DNA from 3 places in the Enterobacter sp. genome. Region 2 is predicted to be linked to each of the others. Evidence: riboswitches for the same ligand, from Rfam matches in the RefSeq annotation. Region 2 holds a riboswitch; each other region holds the start of a gene.
What was found. Region 2 has a riboswitch for thiamine pyrophosphate ahead of thiB (thiamine ABC transporter substrate binding subunit). Riboswitches for the same ligand answer to the same signal wherever they lie in the genome.
Positions count from the first base shown of each region.

Region 1: another riboswitch for thiamine pyrophosphate. It lies ahead of thiC (phosphomethylpyrimidine synthase ThiC); the one in region 2 lies ahead of thiB (thiamine ABC transporter substrate binding subunit).
Region 3: another riboswitch for thiamine pyrophosphate. It lies ahead of thiM (hydroxyethylthiazole kinase); the one in region 2 lies ahead of thiB (thiamine ABC transporter substrate binding subunit).

Region 1 is NZ_CDRQYH010000064.1:820-10,786, reverse strand. Features, by position in the region: gene thiE (thiamine phosphate synthase) at 1-366, opposite strand, end outside; gene thiC (phosphomethylpyrimidine synthase ThiC) at 366-2,261, opposite strand; TPP riboswitch at 2,341-2,449, opposite strand; gene rsd (sigma D regulator) at 2,504-3,001, opposite strand; gene nudC (NAD(+) diphosphatase) at 3,097-3,870, shown strand; gene hemE (uroporphyrinogen decarboxylase) at 3,909-4,973, shown strand; gene nfi (deoxyribonuclease V) at 4,983-5,654, shown strand; gene ACWYRJ_RS16595 (YjaG family protein) at 5,696-6,286, shown strand; gene hupA (nucleoid-associated protein HU-alpha) at 6,473-6,745, shown strand; gene ACWYRJ_RS16585 (DUF1481 domain-containing protein) at 6,757-7,449, shown strand; gene purD (phosphoribosylamine--glycine ligase) at 7,508-8,800, opposite strand; gene purH (bifunctional phosphoribosylaminoimidazolecarboxamide formyltransferase/IMP cyclohydrolase) at 8,816-9,967, opposite strand, start outside.
Region 2 is NZ_CDRQYH010000001.1:133,176-143,142, reverse strand. Features, by position in the region: gene araB (ribulokinase) at 1-790, opposite strand, end outside; gene araC (arabinose operon transcriptional regulator AraC) at 1,128-1,973, shown strand; gene ACWYRJ_RS00630 (DedA family protein) at 2,102-2,869, shown strand; gene thiQ (thiamine ABC transporter ATP-binding protein ThiQ) at 2,914-3,615, opposite strand; gene thiP (thiamine/thiamine pyrophosphate ABC transporter permease ThiP) at 3,599-5,209, opposite strand; gene thiB (thiamine ABC transporter substrate binding subunit) at 5,185-6,168, opposite strand; TPP riboswitch at 6,200-6,300, opposite strand; gene sgrR (HTH-type transcriptional regulator SgrR) at 6,337-7,992, opposite strand; gene sgrT (glucose uptake inhibitor SgrT) at 8,081-8,233, shown strand; gene ACWYRJ_RS00600 (sugar efflux transporter) at 8,353-9,531, shown strand; gene ACWYRJ_RS00595 (cytochrome b/b6 domain-containing protein) at 9,580-9,967, opposite strand, start outside.
Region 3 is NZ_CDRQYH010000006.1:8,790-18,756, reverse strand. Features, by position in the region: gene fbaB (class I fructose-bisphosphate aldolase) at 1-248, opposite strand, end outside; gene ACWYRJ_RS03415 (nucleoside permease) at 499-1,776, shown strand; gene ACWYRJ_RS03410 (ADP-ribosylglycohydrolase family protein) at 1,773-2,777, shown strand; gene ACWYRJ_RS03405 (PfkB family carbohydrate kinase) at 2,774-3,727, shown strand; gene ACWYRJ_RS03400 (GntR family transcriptional regulator) at 3,701-4,447, opposite strand; gene thiD (bifunctional hydroxymethylpyrimidine kinase/phosphomethylpyrimidine kinase) at 4,490-5,290, opposite strand; gene thiM (hydroxyethylthiazole kinase) at 5,287-6,057, opposite strand; TPP riboswitch at 6,093-6,190, opposite strand; gene ACWYRJ_RS03385 (YadA C-terminal domain-containing protein) at 6,806-7,879, shown strand; gene ACWYRJ_RS03380 (hypothetical protein) at 8,093-8,554, shown strand; gene ACWYRJ_RS03375 (glycoside hydrolase family 32 protein) at 8,639-9,967, opposite strand, start outside.

The sequences.
Region 1 (9,967 bases), on a different contig from region 2:
ACGGGCCGCCAGGGCCACGTCGATCTCCATGTCATCGTGCGTTGACACGCCAAGACGCAGCCCGGCTTCACGGATAGCGCTTAGATCCGTTGTTTCGAGGTCTTCCTGACCCAGATGCACGCCGTACGCCTGGTGCTTAACGGCCAGTCGCCAGTAATCGTTGATAAACAGGCGGGCGTTATACCGACGCCCCAGCGCGATGGCGGCAACCACATCGGCTTCCACCTCGTCATCGCGCTTATCCTTGATGCGCAGCTGGAGGGTGCGAACGCCTGCCTCCAGCAGTCGCTCTATCCACGCCACGCTGTCCACCACCGGATAGAGCCCTAAACGGTAGGGGACGGGTGGGAAATCGGGCTGGTACATTACGCCTCCTCTTTTTTGAGGTAGATTTCGCCGCCTTTGGCGCGGAAGGTTTCAGACATGTCCGCCATGCCCACTTCAATGGTTTGCGCTGCGGCGTAGTCACGCACTTCCTGGCTGATTTTCATCGAGCAGAATTTTGGCCCGCACATAGAGCAGAAGTGCGCGACTTTGCCTGATTCCTGCGGCAGGGTCTCGTCGTGATAGGCGCGGGCGGTGAACGGATCCAGCGCCAGGTTGAACTGGTCTTCCCAGCGGAATTCAAAGCGCGCCTTCGACATGGCGTTATCGCGGATTTGCGCGCCCGGATGGCCCTTGGCCAGATCCGCCGCGTGGGCGGCAATTTTGTAGGTAATCAGCCCCTGCTTCACGTCCTCTTTATTTGGCAGGCCGAGGTGCTCTTTCGGCGTCACGTAGCAGAGCATGGCGCAGCCGAACCAGCCGATCATCGCCGCGCCAATGCCTGAGGTGAAGTGGTCATAGCCCGGTGCAATATCGGTGGTCAATGGCCCCAGGGTATAGAACGGCGCTTCGTGGCAGTGCTCCAGCTCCTCGGTCATGTTGCGGCGGATCATCTGCATCGGCACGTGTCCCGGACCTTCAATCATCACCTGCACGTCATACTCCCAGGCGATTTTGGTCAGTTCGCCCAGCGTGTGCAGCTCGGCAAACTGCGCTTCGTCGTTCGCGTCGCGAATAGAGCCCGGACGCAGGCCGTCGCCCAGCGACAGAGAGACATCGTACGCGGCGCAGATTTCGCAAATTTCGCGGAAGTGCTCGTAGAGGAAGTTTTCCTGGTGATGGGACAGGCACCACTTCGCCATGATGGAACCGCCGCGCGAGACGATGCCGGTCAGACGCTTCGCGGTCATCGGCACGTAGCGCAGCAGCACGCCCGCGTGAATGGTGAAGTAGTCCACGCCCTGCTCGGCCTGCTCCAGCAGGGTGTCGCGGAACGCTTCCCAGGTGAGGTCTTCGGCAATGCCGTTGACCTTCTCCAGCGCCTGATAAATCGGGACGGTGCCAATCGGTACCGGGCTGTTACGCAGGATCCATTCGCGGGTTTCATGGATATAGCGGCCGGTGGAGAGATCCATTACCGTGTCCGCACCCCAGCGCGTGGACCAGACCAGCTTTTCCACCTCTTCTTCGATGGAGGAGGTGACGGCCGAGTTACCGATGTTAGCGTTGACCTTCACCAGGAAGTTGCGGCCGATAATCATCGGCTCGGATTCCGGGTGGTTAATGTTGGCGGGGATAATCGCGCGGCCGGCGGCCACTTCGTCACGTACAAATTCCGGCGTGATGTTCTCCGGCAGACGCGCGCCAAAGCCTTCACCAGGATGCTGATAGCGCAGCACTTCACTGCGGATACGCTCGCGACCCATGTTTTCACGGATGGCGATGAACTCCATCTCCGGCGTGACGATACCCTGGCGGGCGTAGTGCAGCTGGGTCACGCATTTACCTGCTTTAGCACGTTTTGGCGTCAGCAGGCCGGTAAAGCGCAACTCGTCCAGGCCGTCGTCGGCCAGGCGCTCTTTGGTGTACGCAGAGCTGAGCACGCTCAGCTCTTCGCAGTCGTTACGCGCGTCAATCCACGGCTGGCGCAGCTTTGCCAGCCCCTGCTGGACGTTGATGGCAACATCAGGATCGCCGTATGGGCCGGAGGTGTCATACACCGGCACGGCTTCGTTGTCTTCATACTGTGGATTCTCTTTGCTGCCGCCGATAAGCGTCGGGCTGAGCTGGATTTCGCGCATCGGAACGCGGATATCGTCCTGCGAGCCGGAAATGTAGATGCGTTTCGAGTTGGGGAAAGCGGTGCCTTCCAGCGTGTCGATGAAGTGTTGGGCCTGTGCGCGCTGTTCGCGGCGGGTCAGTTTTACAGTAGACATAGCTCATTCCAAAAGTGAAGGACATGGCTTGTCAGACGACGGATGAAGCAAGAGAGGATCGCCCGGGGGGCGATACAACAGCAGTGTGACTCTTGTTCCCTTCGCAGGTATTAGCCTGATCAGGTTCCGCGGATCCCGAATTAACGGTCTCAGCCCGGCTTTCGCTCTGGGCACTCCGACAAGAAAAATCCCCCTCGTGAGAGGGGCGAATGGTTGTAAATTACTCGTTAACGATTAAGAACTCAAGCAGGGCGCGCGACGTTCTCTTCGTTACTGATGTTCAAATCATTGTCCAGGGCGAGAGAGATCAGCTTATCTTCCAGCGTGAATCGCTCCTCAAGCGCTTCGCCGAGGTCGGATAGCGCTTTCTGGAACTCAAGATAGTTATCGTGATCGATGGCATTCTCGAGCGTGGAATCATAGTAATCCATGATCTGCTGGGTATTGGCTTCCAGCAGCGGATAGAGCTTGCTGGCCGCTAAATACGGCGTTGTCCCTTCCATTTCGCGGATAATGCGTTCATAAATATTGAAATGGCCGTCGGACAGATAGTCGACCAGGCCCTGACAAAAATCATCCAGCGCTTTTTCGTTCAATCGCATAAACGATTCTTTGCCAGGCTTAATGCCGACCAGATTGTAATAAGCCACGAGTAGATGCTTGCGCACATGCAGCCAGCGATCCACCAGTTTGTTACTTCCTCTAACGCGCTCAGTCAGGCTTTCTAGCTGGTTTAACATGGTCGACTCCGCAAAGTGTAGGATTGAATCTGCTCATCCAGAATGTAACCACAATGCTAACAACATGTCAGTGAAGCGAAGGTAGTGCAATAGATATGGATCGTATTATTGAAAAATCAGATCTGGGTTGGTGGATCGTCAGCCACGAACAAAAATTATGGTTGCCCGGTGGAGAACTGCCCTACGGTGCGGCGGAAACGTTCGATCTCGTGGGCCAGCCTGCGCTAGAGATCGGCGAGTGGCAGGGTGAGCCCGTGTGGTTGATCCAGCAAGCGCGCCGTCAGGATATGGGATCCGTTCGCCAGGTGTTGGATCTGGACGTGGGCCTGTTCCAGCTGGCGGGGCGCGGCGTGCAGCTGGCGGAGTTTTATCGCTCGCACAAATACTGCGGCTACTGCGGTCATACCATGCGTCCGAGCAAAACCGAGTGGGCGATGCTCTGCAGCCACTGCCGCGAGCGCTACTATCCGCAAATTGCGCCGTGCATTATCGTCGCTATCCGCCGGGATGATTCCATTCTGCTGGCGCAGCATACCCGTCATCGCAACGGCGTACACACCGTGCTGGCCGGCTTCGTCGAGGTGGGCGAAACGCTGGAGCAGGCGGTGGCGCGCGAGGTAATGGAGGAGAGCGGCATCAAAGTGAAGAACCTGCGCTATGTCACCTCCCAGCCGTGGCCGTTCCCGCAGTCGCTGATGACGGCCTTTATGGCCGAATATGACAGCGGCGAGATCGTTATCGATCGGAAAGAGCTGCTGGATGCGAACTGGTATCGCTACGACGATTTACCGCTGTTACCACCGCCGGGTACCGTGGCGCGTCGGCTGATAGAAGATACCGTGGTGATGTGTCGGGCCGAGTATGAGTAGTGTTACACTGAGGCCATGACGCTTAAGGAACTGCAAAAATGACCGAACTGAAGAACGATCGTTATCTGCGTGCGCTGCTGCGCCAGCCCGTTGATGTCACCCCGGTGTGGATGATGCGCCAGGCGGGACGCTATCTGCCAGAGTACAAAGCCACGCGCGCGCAGGCGGGCGATTTTATGTCGCTTTGCAAAAACGCCGAGCTGGCCTGTGAAGTGACGCTCCAGCCGCTGCGCCGCTTCCCGCTGGATGCGGCGATCCTCTTCTCGGATATTCTGACCATTCCGGATGCGATGGGCCTTGGCCTGTACTTCGAAACCGGTGAAGGTCCGCGTTTCACCTCTCCGATCAAAAGCAAAGCCGACGTGGACAAGCTGCCGATTCCCGATCCGGAAGGCGAGCTGGGCTACGTGATGAACGCCGTGCGCACCATTCGCCGCGAGCTGAAAGGGGAAGTGCCGCTGATTGGCTTCTCAGGCAGCCCGTGGACGCTGGCGACCTATATGGTGGAAGGGGGCAGCAGCAAAGCCTTCACCATGATTAAAAAGATGATGTACGCCGAGCCGCTGGCCCTGCATGCGCTGCTCGACAAGCTGGCGAAGAGCGTTACGCTCTATCTGAACGCGCAGATTAAGGCGGGCGCGCAGTCGGTGATGATTTTCGATACCTGGGGCGGCGTGCTGACCGGGCGCGATTATCAGCAGTTCTCCCTGTATTACATGCATAAAATCGTCGACGGCCTGCTGCGTGAAAACGAAGGTCGCCGCGTGCCGGTGACGCTGTTCACCAAAGGTGGCGGCCAGTGGCTGGAAGCGATGGCGGCAACCGGCTGCGACGCGCTGGGTCTCGACTGGACCACCGATATCGCCGATGCGCGTCGTCGCGTGGGCGACAAAGTAGCGCTGCAGGGCAATATGGACCCGTCCATGCTCTATGCGCCGCCAGCCCGCATTGAAGAAGAAGTGTCGACTATACTGTCTGGTTTCGGCCAGGGGGAAGGCCACGTCTTTAACCTCGGCCACGGCATTCATCAGGATGTGCCGCCAGAACACGCAGGCGTATTTGTGGAGGCGGTGCATCGGCTTTCTGCCCAGTATCACAAGTAAGGAGTCGTTATGGATCTCGCGTCGCTACGCGCTCAACAAATCGAACTGGCCTCATCGGTGATCCGCGAGGATTGTCTGGATAAGGACCCTCCGCAGTACATTGGCGGAGCAGACGTCGGATTCGAGCAGGGTGGGGACGTGACGCGAGCGGCGATGGTGGTACTGAAATACCCTTCGCTTGAGCTGGTGGAGTACAAGGTCGCGCGTATCGCGACCACCATGCCGTATATTCCGGGCTTTCTCTCCTTCCGCGAATATCCCGCGCTGCTGGCAGCGTGGGAGCAGCTCTCGCAAAAACCTGACCTGCTGTTTGTCGATGGGCACGGGATCTCACATCCGCGTCGTTTAGGCGTTGCCAGTCATTTTGGGCTGCTGGTGGATGTGCCGACCATTGGCGTCGCCAAGAAACGCCTGTGCGGCGCGTTTGAACCTCTTGCATCCGAGCCGGGTGCGCTGGCGCCGCTCATCCATAAAGGCGAGCAGCTGGCGTGGGTCTGGCGCAGCAAGGCACGCTGTAACCCGCTCTTTATCGCTACCGGGCACCGTGTGAGCATGGACAGCGCCCTCGCGTGGGTGCAGCGCTGCATGAAGGGCTACCGCTTGCCGGAGCCGACGCGCTGGGCAGACGCAGTGGCGTCTTCACGTCCGGCTTTTGTTCGTTGGCAGGAAATTCAGCGATGATTCAGGTAAACTGCGCCTAATTTTCGATTCGAGAGATCATCATGCTACAAAACCCGATTCACCTGCGCCTTGAAAAGCTGGAAAGCTGGCAGCACGTCACCTTTATGGCTTGCCTGTGCGAGCGCATGTATCCCAACTATGCCGCGTTCTGCAAGCAGACCGGCTTTGGTGATGGCCATATCTACCGTCGCATTCTGGATCTGATCTGGGAAACGCTGACGGTGAAAGACGCGAAGGTGAATTTCGACTCTCAGCTCGAAAAGCTGGAAGAGGCGATTCCGGTGGCGGATGATTTTGATCTGTACGGTGTCTACCCGGCGATTGATGCCTGCGTGGCGTTAAGCGAACTGCTTCACTCCCGTCTGAGCGGTGAAACGCTGGAGCACGCTATTGAAGTCAGTAAGGCATCTATTACGACCGTCGCGATGCTGGAAATGACCCAGGAAGGTCGGGAAATGACCGACGAAGAACTGCGTGCGAACCCGGCGGTTGAGCAAGAATGGGACATTCAGTGGGAAATTTTCCGCCTGTTAGCAGAGTGTGAAGAACGCGATATTGAGCTGATAAAAGGGCTGCGCGCGGACTTACGAGAGGCTGGCGAGAGCAATATTGGTATAATTTTTAACCAATGAGACAATAAATCTTGAGATAACGCCCGTTTTGTCGCTCCTCGACTCTTCCCTTTCGCCCCTTGTCTGGTCTACATTTGGGGGGCGAAAAAAAGTGGCTATCGGTGCGTGTATGCAGGAGAGTGCTTTTTTGGCATTTTCGTCGCACTCGATGCTTAGCAAGCGATAAACACATTGTAAGGATAACTTATGAACAAGACTCAACTGATTGATGTAATTGCGGACAAGGCTGATCTGTCTAAAGTGCAGGCTAAAGCTGCTCTGGAATCTACCCTGGCTGCTATTACTGAGTCTCTGAAAGAAGGTGATGCTGTACAACTGGTTGGTTTCGGTACCTTCAAAGTGAACCACCGCGCTGAGCGTACTGGCCGCAACCCGCAGACCGGTAAAGAAATCAAAATCGCCGCAGCTAACGTGCCGGCATTTGTTTCTGGTAAAGCACTGAAAGACGCTGTTAAGTAAGACGCGTGGCAGTGAACAGTTTTAGCGAAGGGGCGGTAACGCCCCTTTTGTCTTTCTGGCGTGGAACGCTCGCGCTGGCAGGCATGCTGCTGCTGTCAGCCTGTAGCCACGACACCTCCCTGCCGCCGTTTACCGCCAGCGGTTACGCGGACAACCAGGGCGCGGTCAGGATCTGGCGCAAAGATTCCGGCGGCGAAGTTCATCTGCTTTCTGCCTTCAGCCCGTGGCATAACGGCAATACGTCGACTGCGGAATATCGCTGGCAGGGAGATGACCTGTCGCTGATTGAACTGAACGTCTACAGCAAAACCCCCGAACATGTGAAAGTGCGTTTTGACGACCATGGCGAGCTGAGCTTTATGCAGCGCGAAGTCAGCGGTCAAAAACAGCAGCTTTCCAGCGATCAAATCGCCCTCTACCGTTATCGTGCCGAACAAATCCGCCAGACCAGCGATGCGCTTCGTCTGGGCCGCGTTGTGCTGCGCCAGGGGCGCTGGCATGCCGATGGGTCGGTGACAACCTGCGAAGGGCAGACGGTCAAGCCTGAGCTCGAATCCTGGGCAACCGAACACATTCAACGCCGTCAGCGTCATTCATCAATGGAAGTGAGTGTGGCGTGGCTTGAGGCGCCGGAAGGCTCTCAGCTGCTGCTGGTGGCGAACGAAGACTTCTGCACCTGGCAGCCGACAGAGAAGAGTTTCTGAGGTAAATTCCCTCTCCCTTGAGGGAGAGGGTTAGGATGAGGGGGAACAGACGGTTCCGTTACTCCCCCTGCTCGCGCGCAATCGCGCGATAGCCGATATCCTGACGGCTAAAGCTACCGTTCCAGTGAATATCCGCCATCAGCGCATAGGCGCGCTTCTGCGCTTCTGCCACGGTATGGCCCAGCGCGGTTGCACACAGCACGCGGCCACCGTTGGTCAGAACACGATCGTCCTCAGCCAGCTTCGTACCGGCGTGGAACACCTTCGCACCTTCAATCTCTTCCAGCGGCAGGCCGTGGATTTCATCACCGGTGCTGTAGTTGCCCGGATAACCACCCGCAGCAATCACCACGCCGAGAGACGCACGCTCGTCCCACTCGGAGGTTTTCTCGTCCAGCTTGCCATCGCAGGCTGCCAGACACAGATCCACCAGATCGGATTTCATGCGCAGCATGATTGGCTGCGTTTCCGGATCGCCAAAGCGGCAGTTGAATTCGATGACCTTAGGGTTACCCTGCTTGTCGATCATCAGACCTGCGTAAAGGAAACCGGTGTAGGTATTCCCTTCTGCCGCCATTCCCTTCACGGTCGGCCAGATGATGCGATCCATGGTGCGCTGGTGAACTTCGTCAGTCACTACCGGAGCGGGGGAGTAAGCGCCCATTCCACCGGTATTCGGGCCGGTATCGCCATTGCCCACACGCTTGTGGTCCTGGCTGGTGGCCATCGGCAGAACGTGCTCGCCGTCTACCATAACGATGAAGCTTGCTTCTTCACCGTCGAGGAACTCTTCGATCACGATGCGGTGGCCCGCATTACCGAAAGCATTGCCCGCCAGCATGTCCTGAACTGCGGCTTCGGCTTCGTCGAGCGTCATCGCGACGATCACGCCTTTACCGGCGGCCAGACCGTCGGCCTTGATAACAATCGGCGCGCCCTTCTCACGTAAGTAGGCCAGAGCAGGCTCCACTTCAGTGAAATTCTGATATTCCGCCGTCGGGATGTTATGACGCGCGAGGAAATCTTTGGTGAAGGCTTTGGAGCCTTCCAGCTGCGCGGCGCCTTCCGTTGGGCCGAAAATTTTCAGGCCCGCTGCGCGGAACGCATCCACCACGCCAATCACCAGCGGCGCTTCCGGGCCGACGATGGTCAGGTCGATTTTCTCGCTCTGGGCAAAACTCAGCAGCGCCGGAATGTCGGTCACGCCGATAGCCACGTTCTGCAGCGCGGGTTCCAGTGCGGTACCGGCGTTGCCCGGTGCCACGAAGACCGTTGTCACCAGCGGAGACTGCGCCGCTTTCCACGCCAGCGCGTGCTCGCGTCCGCCGTTACCAATCACTAATACTTTCATTTTCAGCTCCGGGAATTAATGGCGGAAGTGGCGCATGTCGGTGAAGATCATCGCGATGCCGTGTTCGTCGGCAGCGGCAATCACTTCGTCGTCGCGGATTGAACCGCCTGGCTGGATCACGCAGGTGATGCCCACAGCGGCTGCGGCGTCGATACCGTCACGGAACGGGAAGAAGGCATCAGAAGCCATGGCGGAGCCTTTGACTTCCAGACCTTCGTCACCTGCTTTAATACCCGCGATTTTCGCAGAGTAAACGCGGCTCATCTGGCCTGCGCCTATCCCGATGGTCATGTTCTCTTTCGCGTAGACGATGGCGTTGGATTTCACGAACTTTGCGACCTTCCAGCAGAACAGCGCGTCACGCAGTTCCTGTTCGGTCGGCTGGCGTTTGGTCACCACGCGCAGGTCGGCTTCTGTCACCATGCCCAGATCGCGGTCCTGAACCAGCAGGCCGCCGTTTACGCGTTTGAAGTCCAGGCCCGGCACGCGTTCTGCCCACTGGCCGCAAATCAGTACGCGCACGTTCTGTTTTGCCGCGGTGATTTTCAGCGCTTCTTCGGAGGCCGATGGCGCGATAATCACTTCGACAAACTGGCGGGAGATAATGGCCTGTGCGGTTTCAGCATCCAGCTCGCGGTTGAAGGCGATAATGCCGCCGAACGCGGAGGTCGGGTCGGTTTTGTAGGCGCGATCGTAGGCATCCAGAATAGAGGTGCTTACCGCCACGCCGCATGGGTTGGCGTGCTTGACGATAACGCAGGCCGGCTCGCTGAACTCTTTCACGCATTCCAGCGCCGCGTCGGTGTCGGCAATGTTGTTATAGGAGAGCGCTTTGCCCTGAACCTGCTGAGCGGTCGCAACAGAGGCTTCTTTTACCTCTTCTTCTATATAGAAGGCAGCCTGCTGGTGGCTGTTCTCACCGTAACGCATATCTTGTTTCTTAATGAAGTTCAGATTCAGGGTACGCGGGAAGCGGCCAGAAGGATCTTTGCTTTCACCGTGGTAAGCCGGCACCAGGCTACCGAAGTAGTTGGCGATCATGCTGTCATACGCTGCGGTGTGCTCGAAAGCTTTAATGGCGAGGTCGAAACGGGTATCCAGAGTCAGTGACCCTTCGTTGGCGTCCATCTCATTAATAATGGTGGTGTAATCGCTGCTCTTCACCAC
Region 2 (9,967 bases):
GCGGCAGACCGAGGCGCGTTGCCCACTCTTCGCAGAGGGTGCCGACGGGAACATCGGCGGTGAAGGTGTCGGTAAACAGCGGGTATGTCAGGCTCTTGTTGATAATCGGGTCGAGTTCATCAAAGAACGCGGCAGGCGGCAGGCCGCCCCAGCTTTCATGCCACAGGGATTTATGCCCGGCGCTGCAGCGACCGCGGCGGATATCCTGCGGGCGGGTGGTGCCGGAGAGCAGGGCAGGCACCCAGTCGCACAGTTCAACCCATGACGCGGCAGCCTGCGCAACGGAGTCGTCGGCACGGGTGACGTGGAGGATCTTGGCCCAGAACCATTCGCTGGAGTAAATCCCGCCGATGTAGCGCGAGTAGTCTGTTTTGCCGGGCTGATGGCATAAGCGCGTAATGGCTTCGGCCTCTTCCACGGCGGTGTGGTCTTTCCACAGCACGAACATGGCGTTCGGGTTGTCGGCAAACTCCGGGCGCAGCGCCAGCACGCGTCCTTCGGCATCCACAGGGGCTGGCGTGGAGCCGGTGCTGTCGACGCCAATCCCCACAATCTCAGCTCGCTGGGCGTCAGTCAGTTCGGCCAGGACGGTTTTGATCGCCGCTTCCATCGACTCGATATAGTCACGCGGGTGGTGGCGGAACTGGTTGTTCGGCGCATCACAGTAGCGCCCCTCTTGCCAGCGCGGGTACCACTCAACGCTGGTTGCTATCTCCTGGCCGGACGTACAGTCCACTGCCAGCGCGCGAACCGAATCGCTGCCAAAATCGAGGCCAATCGCAATTGCCATGGTGTTGCTCCATCGAAAAAACAGGTATGGAAGAACATTAGAGACTGGGGGAAAAAGTCGTCAGGCAGGATCCGCTAATCTTATGGACTAAATTGCTGTTACAACGGAAAGTGTGACGCCGTGCAAATATTCAATGTGGACATTTCTGCCGCACTTATAGACACTTTTGTTACTGGTTATCTGCTTGCTCTGGCGAAGAAATCAGGGGGAAAGGCTGAAACATGGCGGACGTAAAAGCGGCGTGATGCTTTTTAGATCTTTACGCGGGCCATTTTTAAGCTGCTTTTAGTGATATGGACAATTGGTTTCCTTCAGGACCCTTGGGAGAACTGAATCTATGGCCGAAACGCAAAACGATCCCCTGCTGCCGGGATACTCGTTTAACGCGCACCTTGTGGCGGGACTGACCCCTATCGAGGCTGAGGGATATCTCGACTTTTACGTCGACCGACCGCTTGGGATGAAAGGGTATATCCTCAACCTCACCGTGCGAGGGGAAGGAATCATCAAGAACGGTGACCAGCAGTTTGTCTGCCGCCCGGGGGATATCCTGCTGTTCCCGCCGGGTGAGATCCACCACTATGGCCGTCATCCTGAGGCCAAAGAGTGGTATCACCAGTGGGTTTACTTCCGTCCGCGCGCCTACTGGCAGGAGTGGCTTTCCTGGCCAGCAATTTTTGCGCACACCGGTTTTTATCGCCCGGACGAGGTTCATCTTGCGCAGTTTCGCGAGCTTTTTGCCCAGATTATCGAGGCGGGGCAGGCCGGTGGTCGCTATGCCGAACTGCTGGCGATAAACCTCCTTGAACAGCTGCTGCTGCGACGGATGGAGGCGATTAACGAGTCGCTTAACCCGCCGCTGGATAACCGCGTGCGCGACGCCTGCCAGTACATCAGCGACCACCTGGCCGATAGCCAGTTTGATATCGCCAGCGTTGCTCAGCACGTCTGCCTGTCGCCGTCGCGGCTGTCGCATCTGTTCCGCCAGCAGCTGGGCGTCAGCGTATTGAGCTGGCGTGAAGATCAGCGCATCAGCCAGGCGAAACTGTTGCTCAGCACCACCCGGATGCCCATCGCCACCGTGGGACGCAACGTAGGCTTTGAGGATCAGCTCTATTTCTCCCGCGTATTTAAAAAATGTACCGGTGCCAGTCCGAGTGAATTCCGCGCGGGATGTGAATAATTGGTAAAAAAAGATAAACAAACAGGTGAATGCGGAAAGCAACCTGTAAACTATTCAGACAATTGTTGCCTTGACGCGGTGCGGGGCGCTAAGCAGAATCGCTGATTCGTTTTCTGACCGGAATAGTTATGCAGGCATTGCTGGAACACTTTATTACCCAGTCCGTTATGTACTCGCTCATCGCCGTGGCGCTGGTGGCGTTTCTGGAGTCGCTGGCGCTCGTCGGGTTAATCCTGCCCGGCACCGTAATGATGGCAGGGCTTGGTGCGCTGATTGGCAGCGGCGAGGTTAATTTCTGGCAGGCGTGGCTCGCCGGGATTATCGGCTGCCTGCTCGGCGACTGGATCTCCTTCTGGCTGGGCTGGCGCTTTAAGAAGCCGCTGCACCGCTGGTCGTTCATGAAAAAGAACAAAGCCTTGCTGGATAAAACCGAGCATGCGCTGCATCAGCACAGCATGTTTACCATCCTCGTCGGGCGCTTTGTCGGGCCAACGCGTCCGCTGGTGCCAATGGTGGCCGGGATGCTGGATCTGCCCGTCGCGAAATTCGTGGTGCCGAACATTATCGGCTGCGTCTTCTGGCCGCCGTTCTACTTCCTGCCGGGGATCCTCGCGGGTGCTGCCATTGATATTCCGGACGGGATGCAAAGCGGTGAGTTTAAGTGGTTGCTGCTGGGCACGGCGCTGCTGCTGTGGCTGGCGGTCTGGCTCTGCTGGCGACTGTGGCGCAGCGCTAAAGCCAGTGTCGATCGCCTGACGCGCTACCTCCCGCGTACTCGCCTGCTCTGGCTGGCTCCGCTGACGCTGGGTGTGGCTGCGGTAGCCCTGGTCGCGCTGATTCGTCACCCGCTGATGCCGGTGTACGGTGAGATTTTGTTAAAAGTGGTCAGTCGTTAAGGACTATTGCCCTCTCCCAGTGGGAGAGGGCAAGGGTGAGGGCATCAGACCGCACGAATGCCCAACAGTGAAGACGCCCCCGCTTGACCACTGAGCAGCTCTTCCGTCTTCCCATCCCATGCAATCCGCCCTTCGGCAACGACCACCGATCTCGGCGCAATCCGTGCTGCATCCTCAATACTGTGCGAAACCATCAGCATCGTCAGCTGCTGGCGCTGGCAGACCTCCTGCACCAGGGCGAGCATCTCCTGACGCAGCGCGGGATCGAGCGCCGAGAAGGGCTCATCCAGCAGCAGAAGCGGCTGCTCGCGCACCAGACAACGCGCCAGCGCCACGCGCTGACGCTGGCCGCCGGAGAGCTCGCCCGGCAGCCTGTCGATAAATTCGGTGATCCCCATCTGTCCGGCAATCACTTCAAGTTTTTCGCGTTGGGCATCGTTCAGCCTGAGCCCCGGATGCATTCCCAGCGCGATGTTTTGCCGCACCGTCAGATGGGTGAAGAGGTTATTTTCCTGAAACAGCATCGACACAGGACGTTTAGCCGGAGGGGCGTTGGTGAAATCACGATTATCGATGGCTATCGACCCGCTGGCAGGTTGCAGAAAGCCGGCGATCAAATTGAGCAAGGTGCTTTTCCCGGCACCGCTTGGGCCAAGCACCGCAATCCGCTCGCCCTGCTGAACGGAGAGCGTGAAGCGCATCGGCAGATGCTGATAGAGCCAGGTTACATCAGTCAGTTTTAACATCACGCCCCGGGAGTTTTTCGATAACGGTAAATAAGGCAAAGCACAGCAGCAGCAGTAACAGCGCGGTAACCGCGCCATCCTGACTGCGGTAAGAGCCGATTTGCTGATAAAGCCAGTACGGAAGCGTGCGGAAATCGTCATTGCCGAACAGCGCCACGACGCCAAAGTCTCCAATAGAGAGCACGCAGGCAAACGCCAGCGCCTGCGCCAGCGGGCGTTTTAGCGCGCGCAGTTCGACTACCTTCAGCCGCTGCCAGCCCTGCATCCCCAGCGACTGGCACAGCAAACCGTAGCGGCTGTTGACGTCGCGCATCGGGTTTTCCAGCACCTTGAGCGCGTAGGGGATGGCCATTAAGGCGTTGGTGAAAATCACAATGCCATCTGCCCTTTCCGGCAGGCCGAAGGTGCTGTTAAACAGTAAAAAGAAGCCCGTTGCCAGCACGATGCCCGGCATCGCCAGGATCAGCATGCCCGTCAGCTCCAGCATTTGTCCGGCTTTTTGCGCCTGGCGGGCGTAGAGCTCACGGCTGCTCCACAGCAGCATCATGGTCAGGAGGACGCACAGTAATCCGGCAGCGAGGGCGATACGCAGCGAGGTCCAGGTGGCTTGCCAGAGAACGGGCTGTTGCAGGACGGACCCGAGATTGAGGTTCAATCCGTCAACAATAACGGCCATCAGCGGCGGCAGCAGTAGCAGAAGCGCCAGCGCGATCAGGATAAAATCACTGACGCGGCTGTGCAGGCTGTCCTGCGGATCGCGCCAGCCGGTTATTTGATGACTGCCAGCGGGAATGGCTTTACTCAGCCGCTGGCTCAACAGCACCAGCGCAAGACAGCACGCCATCTGCACCATCGCCAGCAGCGCGGCGCGACCGGGATCGTAGTCGTAACTCAGCGCCTGGTAAATCGCCAGCTCAATGGTGGTGGCCTGCGGCCCGCCGCCGAGTGACAGCACGGTGGCAAAGCTGGCAAAGCAGAGCATAAAGATTAACGCCGCCACGGGCGGGAGCTGGCGGCGAAGCCACGGCCATTCGACAAAGCGGAAGAACGACACGCCGCGCATGCCGAGCTGGGCGGCAATCTGACGCTGTTCGCCGGGAATATTTTCCAGCGCCTGCAAAAAGAGGCGCGTTGCCATCGGCATATTGAAAAATACGTGCGCCAGCAGAATGCCCTGCAGTCCGTAAGGCGAGAATGACCATTCCAGGCCAAGCTGACCGAACAGTGAAGACAGCCAGCCCTGGCGACCGTAAACGCTTAGAATACCAAATACCGCCACCAGCACGGGCAGGATCAGCGTCATGGCGCACAGGCGCAGCAGGGCCTGCCTGCCGGGAAATCGCCGTCGATACAGAGCGCGTGCCAGAAAAATAGCCGGGATCACCGACAGCAGGGCAGAAAGAGACGCCTGCCAGAAGGAGAACCGGATAACGTGCCAGAGGTAGCTGTCGTGCCAGAGGGCGAGCAGGTCGCTCCCTGGCGCGTTAAACCACAATGCAAGAAAAGCCCCCAGGCTGACCGCTACCATCACGGCGGCGGCGAGCAGCCCGGGAAGTAACCAGCCGGGAATCAACGGCTGACGGCGCGTTGCCATTCGCTTACCCATGCTGCACGCTGCGCGGCGACCTGCTGCGGCGTAAACTCCAGCGAGGTTTTCGGTTTGGTCAACTGCTCGAAACCTGCGGGCAGCGCAACGTTAGTAACCGGATACATCCAGTTGCCCGCTGGAATGGCGTTCTGGAACGCCGGTGAAACCATAAACTTCAGGAACTTCTCGGCCAGCTCCGGCTGTTTGCTGGCAGCGGTACGCGCGGCCACTTCCACCTGCAGATAGTGCCCTTCCGCAAAATCTGCGGCTGCATAGTTGTCTTTTTTCTCGGCGATAATGTGGTAGGCCGGGGAGGTGGTGTAGCTCAGCACCAGGTCGCTTTCGCCTTTGAGGAACAGGCCGTAGGCTTCGCTCCAGCCTTTGGTCACGGTGACGGTTTTGGCGGCCAGCTTCTGCCATGCTTCCGGTGCTTTATCCCCGTAGACCTTTTGCATCCATAGCAGCAGGCCCAGACCCGGCGTGCTGGTACGCGGATCTTCGTAAATTACGCGCCACTTCTGATCGCTTTCGACCAGCTCTTTCAGGCTCTTCGGCGGGTTTTTCAGCTTATTTTTGTCGTAAACAAAAGCAAAGTAGCCGTAGTCGAACGGCACAAAGGTGTCGTTCTTCCAGCCGCCCGGCACGTTAACGGCATCTGCCGCGACGCCGCTTTTGGCAAACAGTTTGGTTTGCGAGGCGGCTTCCAGCAGGTTGTTATCCAGCCCGAGTACCACGTCGGCTTTACTGTTTTTTCCTTCCATGCGCAGACGGTTGAGCAGCGACACGCCATCTTCAAGCGCCACGAACTTCAGCTCGCAGTTGCAGTCCGCTTCAAAGGCTTTTTTGACAACCGGGCCAGGGCCCCAGTCGGCAGAGAAGGAGTCGTAGGTGTAGACCGTCAGGACGGGTTTGGCAAAAGCAGGCAGCGCGAACAGCGCCAGCAGGGGGAGAACTTTTTTTAACACTTTGCACCTCAGGGTTGAGTGGCAAAGGATTTTGAGCGACAGCCTCAAATCCCTTCGCCGGCGTTATCCGGATCAGGTTCGACGGGTATTATCTCAGCGCACATCTGTGATGCAGCACCCCGTTGAGAACGGCGCTATTGTAATGATTTGGTGAATATTACGAAAGCGTTATGGCTCCGGTGGCGCAAACCAGGCGGATTTAAAATCAAACCAGCCCAGGGTGTTCATCCGCAGGCCGCGCATGCTGCGCTGGCCCTGGATCATCAGCCAGTGGTGGATCAGCGGGACGATCGCCTGCTCGGCCAGCAGCTGCTGGCACCAAACGGCAAGGTTCATCTCGCCCGATCGCCATAGGGCGGCGTCCTGCTGCCAGTCCCGATCGATGCAGTGCTGGATCAGCGGGACTTCATACAGGTGTGAAAATAATGAAAAATCGAGCGGCAGGGTAAAATTAGCGCTGTTGAGCCAGATATCGCTGGCGATCTCTCCCTGATGCCATTCGTCATAGTCCACTTCTCTTACCTCTAACTTGACCCCCTCGGCTGCCAGCAGGCGGGTCATGATCCTCGCGATAAAACGATGCTCCACGTGCTCGCGGTAGTAGGTCAGGGTGATGGACTCCAGCCCTGCGGGTTTGTCGCAGTGCGACGGCCGGGCGTGGTGCCAGCGCGGAAGCAGGCCGTAGGCCGGAAACCAGTATGTCTGGTACTGCTCTTCCGCATGGTAGATCAGATTGGAAGGGGACAGCACGTGGCTGATCCACTTGCGGACGCCCTGGTTTGCCCCGCGGTGGGTGCGGCGGTCAAACAGGAGATAGTAGCATCCTTCCTCCAGGCGGCTCTCCACGGCCTTTTCTCCGGTGGTGGGGCCTTCAAGCGTCAGACCGCAGCTCAGGTCTTCATTGAGATCAGGCAATACCCACACGTTCACTTCGTCGATCAGCGCCCGATAGCCAAAGTAGTCATCGAACGCGCGGATTTTCAGCTGGTTGCTGTTATTGCGGGACACGGAGTAGGGCCCGGTGCCAATCGGCAGGCTGGCAAAATTGTTCAATGATTCCCACTCGCCGGGCAAAATCATCGACGGTACATAGCCCAGCAGCCAGGGAAGCCACTTGTCCTGCTGCGACAGCTCAATGTCTAGCGTCCAGGCCGTGGGGGAGTGGATGCGCGAAATATGCGAGTAGAGCGGCAGCCTGCGGGCGCGTTCCAGAGAGGCGATGACGTCGTGCATCTCCAGCTCGCGGCCGTGGTGAAAGTGGATGCCGGGGCGTAAGAAGAAGCGCCAGTGGCGCGGGGAAAGCTGCTGCCAGTGGTGCGCAATATCCGCCTCCAGTTCCCCGTTTTCCTCATTTATGCGCGTCAGGCCGCTGAAGATTTGTCGGGCCATGTGGGTTTCCGAGCGGCGTAACGCCGTGCCGGGCAACAGATTTTTCATCGGACGGTAGTAGAGCACCCGAAGAATGTGTCGGCCCTGACGAAAGCTGCGTCCGAGATGGGAGACCAGCATCTGGCGCACGGCGGCCTTGTCGCCCACCAGCTGGACCAGCTGATCGATGCGGTCCTGTTCGAGCAGATCTTCTGCGCGCTGCTGCTGCAACGCCAGTCCGGTATACAGGAAGGTCAGCCGCGAACGTTTGCCGCGTCCCGCTTCCGCTTCCCAGCTTAACCACCCCTGCTGCTGCATGGTGTTGAGCAGCGTGCGCATATGACGGCGGGAACAGCTAAGCAGGTCCGCCAGCTCGTTGAGCGTGGTCTCCTGCGATTGTCCCTCGCAGCACTGCCAGAGGCGGATAAACTGTTGTTGCAGACGACCGGAAGGCATAAAAGGGGAACTCCTGACAAAAAACCAGCAATTTATTTATCCCTATATTAGGCCAATAATTCTCCTCGATGAAGCGAGGAGGTAAATTATGAAGAGGTCTACCGCACGTCAGTTTTATCAGCAGTACTTTTCAGCGACAAAAGGATCGTCCTGGCTGGCCCGCCGGTGTGCAGAGCAACGGCTGAAAACGTTAGAAGAATTGATGCAGTGGGACGTTACGACACCGACCTCTTCCCGCTAACTCGCCTCGATCATGTGTGACTGAGTATTGGTGCTTATCACCCGCCAGCAAAATGTTTTTGCTGGCTTTTTTCGTTTACTATTCACCCAATTTCGATTCGCTTTCACAAGGACTTGCGCATGCTGTGGTTGATGACGATGGGGCGACGCCTGAACGGCGTGTATGCCGCTTTTATGCTGGTGGCCTTTATGATGGGCGTGGCGGGGGCGCTTCAGGCGCCGACGCTGAGCCTGTTTCTCAGCCGCGAGGTGGGGGCTCAGCCGTTTTGGGTCGGCCTGTTTTATACCGTCAATGCCATTGCCGGGATCCTGGTCAGCCTCGCGCTGGCGAAACGATCGGACAGCCAGGGCGATCGCCGCAAGCTGATCCTCTTTTGCTGCGCCATGGCCGTGGGTAACGCGCTGCTCTTTGCCTTCAATCGTCATTATCTGACGCTCATTACCTGCGGCGTGCTGCTGGCGTCGTTGGCGAACACCGCTATGCCGCAGCTGTTCGCCCTGGCCCGTGAATATGCGGATAACTCCGCGCGGGAAGTGGTGATGTTCAGCTCGGTGATGCGTGCCCAGCTCTCGCTGGCGTGGGTCATTGGTCCGCCGCTGGCCTTTATGCTGGCGTTGAACTATGGCTTTACCACCATGTTCTCCATTGCGGCAGGGATTTTTGTCATCAGCCTGGCGCTGATAGCCTTCGCACTGCCGTCCGTGGCCCGCGTCGAACAGGCGACGGATAAACCTGTTACCCAGGTGAGCGGCTGGCAGGACAAGAACGTCCGCATGTTGTTTATTGCCTCGACGCTGATGTGGACCTGCAACACCATGTACATTATTGATATGCCGCTGTGGATCAGCAGCGATCTGGGCTTACCGGACAAGCTCGCAGGGATCTTAATGGGAACCGCCGCCGGGCTGGAAATTCCGGCGATGATTCTGGCGGGCTATTACGTTAAGCGCTTTGGAAAGCGTCGGATGATGATCGTCGCCGTGGCGGCCGGGGTACTGTTCTACGCGGGGTTGATCCTTTTCCATTCGCGTGAAGCGTTGCTGGCGCTGCAGCTGTTTAACGCCGTGTTTATTGGAATTGTTGCCGGGATCGGCATGCTCTGGTTCCAGGATCTGATGCCCGGCCGTGCAGGCTCGGCAACGACGCTTTTTACCAACAGTATTTCAACCGGCGTGATCCTGGCGGGCGTGATTCAGGGGGCGCTGGCGCAAAGCTATGGCCATGCGTCGGTCTACTGGATGATTGCGGCGCTATCCGTCGTGACGCTCCTGCTGACCTGCCGCGTAAAAGACGTGTGATCGGATGAGTGAAACGGAGCCCGGGAGCACCGGGCTCTGCGAACCGTTTTATTCGGAATACTGATATTTACGCTGCGCGCGTAGCGTCAGGTACATATGAACGAGGCCCATGAAACCGTGTGCCCAGAAATATGTCTCAATAAAAACTGTCAGGAATTTATGCAAATCTAAGACGGATTCCGTGACGGACGAAACCGGCCCAAGCGTGGCGTTCAGCACGAACCAGGCCGCGCCGCAGAGTGCAACGCCCAGCAGCGCCAGCACACCCAGACCTTGCACCGTTGCCGCCATACCGCCAGCATGCGCGTCAGGTAATTGACGCTGCGCGAGGGTGCGAATATCTTCAACGATTCCACGAAAATCCAGCGCCAGCCAGGCGAAGTAATACTTAAATCCGCGCTGGGTTAACATCCATGCCATCATGGCAATACCACAA
Region 3 (9,967 bases), on a different contig from region 2:
GCGCCCGCCGAGTGCTCAACGCCCTGGTCTACCGGCAGAATAGAGAGATACCCGGTGCCGCCGAGCCGTCCGGTGTTGTAGAGCGTCTGCATATTTCGCAGCACGGCAGGGGGACGGTTGTTGTCGACCATCACGCGGTCAACGTAATCATGACCAGGCAGGTAAAGCTGGTCGGCTGGAATGGTCATACAACGATGCTGTAAAAGGCTGTCGGCGTCTTTGCCAAGCAACTGCGCAATATCAGTCATGTGATACTCCCGTAAGTTCGACGTCATGTCGGTGTGCGTTAATCCAGTCCCATTATTTATGGGCAGACTAAGCCTGGTACCGACTTAACAGATTTTCCAGCCTTTGCATTTTTTTTCAGCACAATCTGCTGGCTCGATTCGTGTACAACAAAACTGTTACATTGATCAAACAATCGCCACAAAGGTATTTAAAAGGTATTATTGAATGGTATGTTAAAGGCGTACCCTCTCTGACATGCAGGATTAAAAAATGAAAACGAAAGTCCAACTGTCATTCATGATGTTTGTTGAATGGTTTATCTGGGGCGCGTGGTTTGTGCCGCTGTGGCTGTGGCTGAGCAAAAGCGGTTTTACCGCGGGGGAAATTGGGTGGTCTTACGCCTGTACTGCCATTGCCGCTATCCTCTCCCCGATTCTGGTCGGCTCACTGACGGACCGCTTCTTCGCCGCGCAGAAAGTGCTGGCGGTGCTGATGTTTGCCGGCGCGATTCTGATGTACTTCGCCGCACAGCAAACCCAGTTCAGCACCTTCTTCCCGCTGCTGCTGGTTTACTCCCTGACCTACATGCCCACCATCGCGCTGACCAACAGTATTGCCTTCGCGAACGTGGATGACGTCGAAGCCGATTTCCCGCGTATCCGCGTGATGGGCACTATCGGCTGGATCGCCTCCGGTCTGGCGTGTGGGTTCCTGCCGCAGATGCTGGGCTACAGCGATATTTCCGATACCAATATTCCGCTGCTGATGACGGCCGCCAGCTCCGCCCTGCTCGGCGTCTTTGCCCTGTTCCTGCCGAACACCCCGCCGAAAAGTACCGGCAAGCTGGACTTCAAAGTGATGCTCGGGCTGGACGCGCTGATCCTGCTGCGCGACAGAAACTTCCTCGTGTTCTTCTTCTGCTCGTTCCTGTTCGCCATGCCGCTGGCCTTCTACTACATTTTCGCCAACGGCTATCTCACCGAAGTGGGAATGAAAAACGCCACCGGCTGGATGACGCTCGGCCAGTTCTCCGAAATCTTCTTTATGCTCGCCCTGCCGTTCTTTACCAAACGCTTTGGTATTAAGAAGGTCTTACTGCTGGGTCTGATTACCGCCGCCATCCGCTACGGGTTCTTCGTATACGGTGGTGCGGAACAGTACTTCACCTACGCCCTGCTGTTCCTCGGGATTCTGCTGCACGGCGTGAGCTACGACTTCTACTACGTCACCGCGTATATCTACGTGGATAAAAAAGCGCCGGTGCACATGCGCACCGCCGCACAGGGCCTGATTACGCTGTGCTGCCAGGGCTTTGGTAGCCTGCTGGGTTACCGCCTGGGCGGCGTGATGATGGAAAAAATGTTCGCATACAAAGAGCCGGTGAATGGGCTGACCTTCAACTGGGCCGGAATGTGGACGTTTGGTGCAATCATGATTGCCGTGATTGCCGTGCTGTTTATGCTGTTTTTCCGCGAATCGGACAAAGAGATCGCCGCAATTGCGGTGGTTGATGGCGATACCGCGCTGACACAAGGGGAAGTTAAATGAAACAAGAACGTGTTCTCGGTGCCCTTTACGGGCAGGCTTTAGGGGATGCGATGGGCATGCCGTCGGAGCTGTGGCCGAGAAAGCGCGTCAAGGCGCACTTCGGCTGGATTGACCGCTTTTTACCCGGCCCGGCAGAGAATAATGCGGCCTGCTATTTCAAACAGGCAGAGTTTACCGACGATACCTCAATGGCGCTGTGCCTGGCTGATGCGATCGTCGAGTGCGACGGGGAGATCAACGCGGACGTTATCGGCAAGCATATTCTGCGCTGGGCTCTGGATTTCGATGCGTTTAATAAGAACGTGCTCGGCCCGACCTCCAAAATCGCGCTTAACGCAATTCGTGACGGCAAGCCGGTCAGCGAGCTGGAAAACAACGGCGTGACCAACGGGGCGGCGATGCGCGCCTCCCCGCTGGGCTGCCTGCTTCCGGCGACGCGTCTGGAACACTTTGTTGAGCAGGTGGCGCTGGCCTCCAGCCCGACCCATAAATCGGACCTCGCCATTGCCGGCGCGGTGGTGATTGCGTGGGCGGTTTCCCGTGCCGTCGACGGCGAAAGCTGGCAGAACATCGTCGATGCCCTGCCGGGTATCGCCCGCTATGCGCAGGAGGCGAAAACCACCACCTTCAGCGCGTCGCTGGCGGCGCGTATTGAGCTGGCGCTTAAGACCGTACGGGAAGCCAACGGCATCGACTCCGCCAGCGAGCAGATTTATCAGCTTGTCGGCGCAGGAACCAGCACCATTGAGTCCGTCCCGGCGGCCATTGCGATGGTCGAACTGGCGGAAACCGATCCGAACCGCTGCGCCATTTTATGCGCCAACCTGGGCGGCGATACGGACACCATTGGCGCCATGGCGACAGCCATCTGCGGCGCGCTCCACGGCGTTCAGGCGATTGACCCGGCGCTGAAGGCCGAGCTCGACGCCGTTAACCGGCTCGATTTCGGTCACTATTGCGAGAAACTGCTGCACTATCGGGAGCAAAGGGAGGGCGTATGAATGCATTTGCCCAACGTCTCGACACCCTGCACGCCACGCGCCCGGTGACGGTGCTGGGCGCAGCGGTGATAGACGTCATCGCCGACGCCTACGCCCTGCCCTGGCGCGGGTGCGATATCGAGCTTAAACAGCAGGGCGTGAATATCGGCGGCTGCGCGCTGAATATCGCCATCGCCCTGAAGCGGCTCGGCATTATGGCGCAAAACGCTCTGCCCGTCGGTCACGGCGTCTGGGCGGATATTATCCGCAACGCCATGGCGAAGCAGGATCTGCACAGCGCCGTGGAGGCCGATACGGGCGACAACGGCTGGTGCCTGGCGCTGGTTGAGCCTGACGGCGAACGTACCTTTATGTCCTTTAGCGGCGTGGAGAACCAGTGGCAGCAGCGCTGGCTGGATGCGCTTTACGTTCCGCAAAACAGTCTGGTTTATTTGTCCGGCTACCAGCTGGCATCGCCGTGCGGCGAGCTGCTGACACGTTGGCTGGAGGGATTACAGGACGTGACGGCATTGATCGATTTCGGCCCCCGCATCGCGGATATTCCCGACGCGCTGATGGAGCGGATTATGGCCTGCAGGCCAATCGTGTCGCTCAATCGTCAGGAAGCGGAACTTGCAGCTGAAAGATTAGGTGTGGAGTCTGAAAACCTGGGTGAAGTGTGGCAGCAACGCTTCGGCGCCGCGCTAATTGTGCGCCATGATAAAGACGGTGCTATGTGGTATGAGGGTGACGCCTCGGGCGTTGTTCCGGCGTTCCCGGCGACGGTTGTGGACACCATTGGTGCTGGCGACAGCCACGCGGGCGGCACGCTGGCAGGGCTGGCAGCGGGATGGTCACTGGCAGACGCCGTTTTGCTGGGGAATGCCGTGGCGTCCTGGGTGGTCAGCCACCGCGGCGGCGATTGCGCCCCGACTCGTGAGGAATTACTCCTCGCACACAAAGACGTATAGATCGCTGCGACAGTAGCTGATGCTGTACTCAATCGGACGGTGCTGCTGGTCAAGCGCAACCTGCTTGATCACCAGCACCGGTATTTTTTCATCCATCTTAATGTGCGCCTGAAACTCGCTGTCCGGCATGCGGGCGCTCACCCTTGAGCGGGTGCGCTGCGGGAAGATGTTCTGACTGCGGAAGTAGTCGTACAGCGAAATGCCAATGGCATCCGGATCGGGAATTAACCCGACCGGGACCCAGGACTCTTCAATCGACACCGCATCGTCATCCACATAGCGAATGCGCTTAAGTAAAAAAACCTCGCTGTCCGGGGAGATCGACAGGTGATTAGCCACCTCTTCCGGGCATTTCACCACCCGCTTGTTGACCCACAGCGTATTGGGCTTTTGGCCGCGCAGCACCACCTGCTGCGAGAACCCGCGCGCCTCTTTCAGCGAATATTCAAAGATGTTGTTGATTTGCGTGCCATATCCACGGGAACGCGTCACCACGCCCTCTTCCTCCAGCGCCTGCATTGCCTTTCGCACGGTGATGCGCGACACGCCGGTTAACTGGCTCAGATCGCGCTCGCCGGGCAAAATATTCCCGTGCTCCAGCACCCCGCTGCGCACCGCATTTTTTACCGTTTCGGCAAATTTCAGGTACAGCGGCGTGTTGTCCGGCGCGGCGATCCGTTCATTCAGTTGAGCGATTAACCGGGTATGCGCTTGTTCCATCTCTGTTTTCTCAGGCGTGGTGTTTCCTGCCAGTATACTGGGTTACCACCATGCATGAAAATGATGAACCGGCCCAATACCGTGACCGACTTCCAGAGTATCGGCTTTTGCCAGCGCCGCCGAGAGCCAGGCTTTCGCTTCGCTAACCGTATCGGCCCAGCCTTCATGCCGGGGACGCAGCGCCGCCAGCGCGGCGGAGAGCGTGCAGCCCGTGCCGTGGGTGTTTTTGGTCTGCACGCGCGGCGCGGTAAAACGTACTTCGCCATCGCGGGTAAAGAGCCAGTCCGGGCTTTCAGCATCGTCAAGATGACCGCCCTTCATCAGCACCGCGCCGCAGCCCATCGCCAGCAGCGCGTTTCCCTGCGCTTTCATCTCGCGTTCCGTTTGCGCATGCGATGTGCCTAACAGCGCGGCGGCTTCCGGCAGATTGGGCGTGATAAGCGCCACCTGCGGCAGCAGTTTTGTACGCAGCGTCTCCACGGCGGAGGCCGAAAGCAGCGGGTCGCCGCTTTTTGCCAGCATGACGGTATCCAGCACCACGTTTTGCACCTGATAGCGTTTAAGCCGCTCGGCCACCGCTTCCACAATATCCGTCTCGGCCAGCATGCCGATCTTGGTGGTATCGATGCGCACGTCGCTGAACACAGAATCCAGCTGCGCGGCAACAAAATCCGGCTCGATACGGTAGACCGACTGCACGCCGCGCGTGTTTTGCGCCACCAGCGCGGTAACGACCGAGCAGCCGTACGCGCCAAGGGCCGAGAATGTTTTCAGGTCAGCCTGGATACCCGCGCCGCCGCTGGGATCGGTGCCGGCAATGGTCAGGGCGTTAATCCGCTTCATGCCTGCTCCTCCAGCGTATAGAGCGCATCCAGGAACGCGCTGGCAAAACTGCCCGGGCCACGCGACTGCGCAACCGCGACCGTTCCGGCTCGTTTCATCCATCCGCAGGCGGCAGCGACGTTATCCAGCCGGTCACCCGGCAGCGAGCAGCTCGCCGCCACAACGGCAGAGAGCGCGCACCCGGTGCCCACCACGCGCGTCATCAGCGGGTCACCGCCGGTAACCGTTCGGGTACGTTGCCCGTCCGTGATGTAATCCACCTCGCCGGTGACGACCACAACGGCATTGGTCTGGCGAGCCAGCGCCTGTGCAGCGGGCACCGCGCTGGCTGCGGTATCGGTCGTATCAACGCCGCGCCCGCCCGGGCTCATCCCGGCAAGAGCAAGGATTTCAGAGGCATTGCCGCGAATGGCCGCCGGTTTCAGGGCAAGGATTTGATGGCAAAACCGGGTGCGGAACGTCAGGGCGCCCACGGCAACCGGGTCCAGCGTCCAGGGCTTGCCTGCCGCCACCGCGCTCTCAATCGCCCGGCGCATCGACTGGGCGCGCGGCGCGGTCAGCGTGCCAACGTTGACCAGCAGCGCATCGGCGATCGCGGCAAACTGCTCGGCCTCTTCGGCCTCAATCACCATCGCCGGGGATGCGCCAAGCGCCAGCAGAACGTTGGCCGTAAAGGTCTGTACGACATCATTGGTCATACAATGGGTCAGCGGAGAACGGGTGCGGAAGTGATGTAAAACGTGTAAATCGAGCAGGTCAGGCTGCATGGGTTCGCTCCTGCCTTGCGTGAAGAAGCGATGACCGGGAAGGCATCTGACTTCCCTACGCTGGCATTATCCAGATCAGGTAATACGGGTATTTCTCAGCCTTCAACGAAGAAGGGCACCCCGAGTCAAAATACTTTTAAAACAATGATTTATTGAAATCAATGTTCTCATTCAGTGTAACCGTGGCCACAGGCCAGGCGCAAGGGGTTTTGATTTATCACGGCAGCGATCGCGTTATGAATCTCCCTAAACACTTTTTCGCTAGCATCTTCAACATAAATATTTTTTCCTGGTATATCCCGGAACAAAAATGAGCTGAATTTATTTTCATTCGAAGCTGACGAAAGGTTCGATAATAAATAATCGGCAAAAAACCATAAATTTACATAAACTGTTATGTGTATTATTAACCCATTCAAATCAAAACACTTAAATATATTTAATGTATTAGTGTTTTATATCTAATTTGACTCTCATCCATTATGAATCGCTATCTTATTGTATTATAAGATTATTAAGCCGAGCTTTTCTGGAACGGTTCGTTTTGCTATTCCTGCTATTTATGATTTAGATCAATAATCAAAATTACACATTCATAGATAGTTACTGCACGTTACGAAATAAGTTATCAAACCAAAATTTTCAACGTTAATAGTGAATTATTTCAGATATAACAAGGCGTTGTATCTTCCCGCCAGGATAGCGCCCTTACTTTATTTTTTCTTGTAGTGATGATGAGAGCTTTAAAATGAACTATTTAAATACAACAGCTATCGCTGTTTTTGGTTTTGTGTTTGCTGGTTCAATGAATACTGCAAATGCTGCGGAAGCAAACATAAACCTTGACGATAACGTCAACAATCCAGGTGCTCACATTCAAATTCAGGGTACCGATAAAACCGCCTATAACCTTGATAACATTGAGGGGAGTAACATTAAGCAAGACGGGCAAATCTATAACCTTCAGGGCGATATTGACAGAGCAAATACAGCTATTAATAAAGCACAAGATACAGCTAACACCGCTCAAGATGGCGTAAATGCTAACACTCAAGCTAACGCTATCCTTAACCAGAAAGTCGACGATTACAAAGCAGATCAGACAATCACTGATAACAAACAGAATATATTGATTGATAACACTAATAATAAAGCAGACGCGGCTTTACAAGGCGTTATTACTAACGGTCAAGCAATTATTGATACAAACACGAGAGTAGATAAAACTGACATCACCGCGACCAATGCGAACAACAAAGCAGACGCCAACACTCAAGCGCTAGCAAGTAAGGTAGATAAAAGCATTTTCAACGCCGATCAGGATAGACAAGATCAAGCACTTCAGGATGCCTCTGGCAAAGCGACTCAGGCATTTAATACGGGCGCTTATGCGCAATCTTTAGCTGTCGATGCAGAAACGGTAGCCGCAGCGAATAAATCTGCTGTTGCTACCGTTCAGTCACGCCAGCAAACACAGGAAGCGACAATTCAGAATCACAGCGCACAATTAGCGAATCATGAATCACGTATTACTGCGTTAGAGAGTCAAAATAACGCTAAGTTCTCTTCTCTGGAGAATCAGCAGAATGAGGATCGCAAGGAATATCGTGCTGGTATCGCTGGCGCTGCTTCTCTTGCTGGTTTGCATTACGTTGATACAGATAACGCGGTTGCCGTCGGTGCTGCCAACTTCAAAGATGCGCAAGGTTATGCGATCGGCTACCGTCATAAGTTCGCTGAGAATGTAGCTGCTACTCTCTCTACATCAGGTACATCCAACGGCAATGAAATTGTTGCGGCGTCCGCATCATACGGATGGTGATGTTACAGTATTAAAACAAAATGCCAGTGAGCTAAAGAAATCGCCCATGAGTTTTGATCAGCTGGCTATAACTCAATACATTGCTGCTCGCAAATAAAATGACAAAGTACATTTTTATCTCCGCTGTTTTGTATCTCACTTTTATTTTATTAGGGATATGGATCGGCTTGATGTTAGGCACCTATATTTATAATTGTAATTACTGAGGCAATAATGAAAAAGTTAATGATGATAGCGGCTGTATTATATCTTGCTGCGTGTTCCTCACCAGCTCAATGGATGGCGGATTGTCAAAGCAAGGGGGTGAGTAAAGACGCTTGTTATATTGCAGAGCAAAACCGCACTACAGCCATTAACGCTGCTGCAGAAAAACAGGCTTTGGAGAATGCTGCTCAACTTGCACAATCAGCACATAAGCATTTTCCTGAAGGCTGCACTCAGGTTATGGATGCTGCGGGTCGTTGTGACAGCAGGCCTGCCAAAGCGAGCGGCGATGTTATACAGTTTTCAGGTGAAGCGGATCACGTTATGAATAAGCCAATCTCTGATGCTGCTGAATATCTGCTTTCGAAAGGCTGGAAGCCAAATAAGGGTTTATGGCACAAGGGTAGCTATATTATGCAGCTGGTTGTCGAGAAAGAGAGAGTTCTAAACGCACAATTATCAAAAATGTGATCTTAGCACTACGCTCCCTCCTGATAAGATTTACATAGCCCCATTTGTATGGGGCTTTATTTTAGCTCATGACTAAATACAGATTTACTCTAACTGCCACGCCCCGCCATGAATAAGCGATGCTCCTCCCGTCCAGGCAAATAACGCCAGCTCGCGGCATTCGGCATCAGGATAAATACGGCTGCTGAGGCACGCCTCACCTTCGTTAACAAACACTTCCACCGAAGAGCAGTCAAAGAACAGGCGCAGGCTGAGCGCGTCGTTCAGGTTAAGCGCGACGCTTCGGGTACCGCACAGGCCATACTGTGGATAGTGTCGCTCCAGCACCAGGCGCTGCATCTGGGCATCAACATAGAGGCGTAGGCCGTCGCCGAGACGAATGCCGTATTGCTCCGCGCTGCTATTCGTGCAATCCCATTGCAGAATGACTTCCATCGCATCGCAGTGTTCCACCAGCGTCATCTGCTGGTTATTAAGTGTACTTATCGGCCAGGGGAACCACGCCCCGCGCAGGGCTTCAACTTCTCTGGCTGGCCGCATTTGCAGATGGTTATCCGCACTCAGCGTCAGCTCGCGCGGTAAAGAAAGCATACCCGCCCAGCCATCCTGCTGTTCCGGCAGGGGCGATTCCCACATGTCCAGCCAGCCGATAACAATGCGGCGGCCGTCAGGAGTCAGGAAACTTTGCGGCGCATAGAAATCATACCCGCGATCCATCTCCACAAATTCCCCTTCACGCACAAAAGGTTGGCCGGGCTGCCACTCGCCCAACAGGTAGCCGCTCTGGAAAAGATTACGATTTTTGAATCCCTCTGCCGCCAGCCCCTGAGGCGAAAACATCAGCACGCGTTTACCGTTGAGGGTAAAAAAGTCCGGGCATTCCCACATATAGCCCATCTCTTTTTCAGCCACCGCAAGCACGCCCGTATCCAGCCACTCGCGCAGATCGGCAGAACGGTATACGCGCACCTGGCCCGTCTCACCGTCGCGCGCGCCGACAACCATGTACCAGCTCTCCCCTTCACGCCACACTTTCGGGTCGCGGAAGTGATGCAGTCCAGGCGGCGTGTCAACGATCGTTCCCTGCCGGGCAAAATGAATACCGTCACGGCTGGTGGCCAGACACTGCAACTGGTAGAGATTAGCCTCATCGCCAGGATCTCCGTGGAATTTATGTCCGGTATAAATCAGCGCCAGCGTATCGCCATCGACTACCGCCGAGCCGGAAAAACAGCCGTCCTTGTCGTCTGGTCCTTCCGGTGCCAGCGCAACAGGGAGGTGCTCCCAGTGAACTAAATCCTTGCTGCGCGCATGGCCCCAGTGCATCGGACCCCACTGGGTCGAATATGGATGATGCTGGTAAAACGCGTGATACCAGCCGTCAAACCACACCAGGCCATTAGGGTCGTTCAT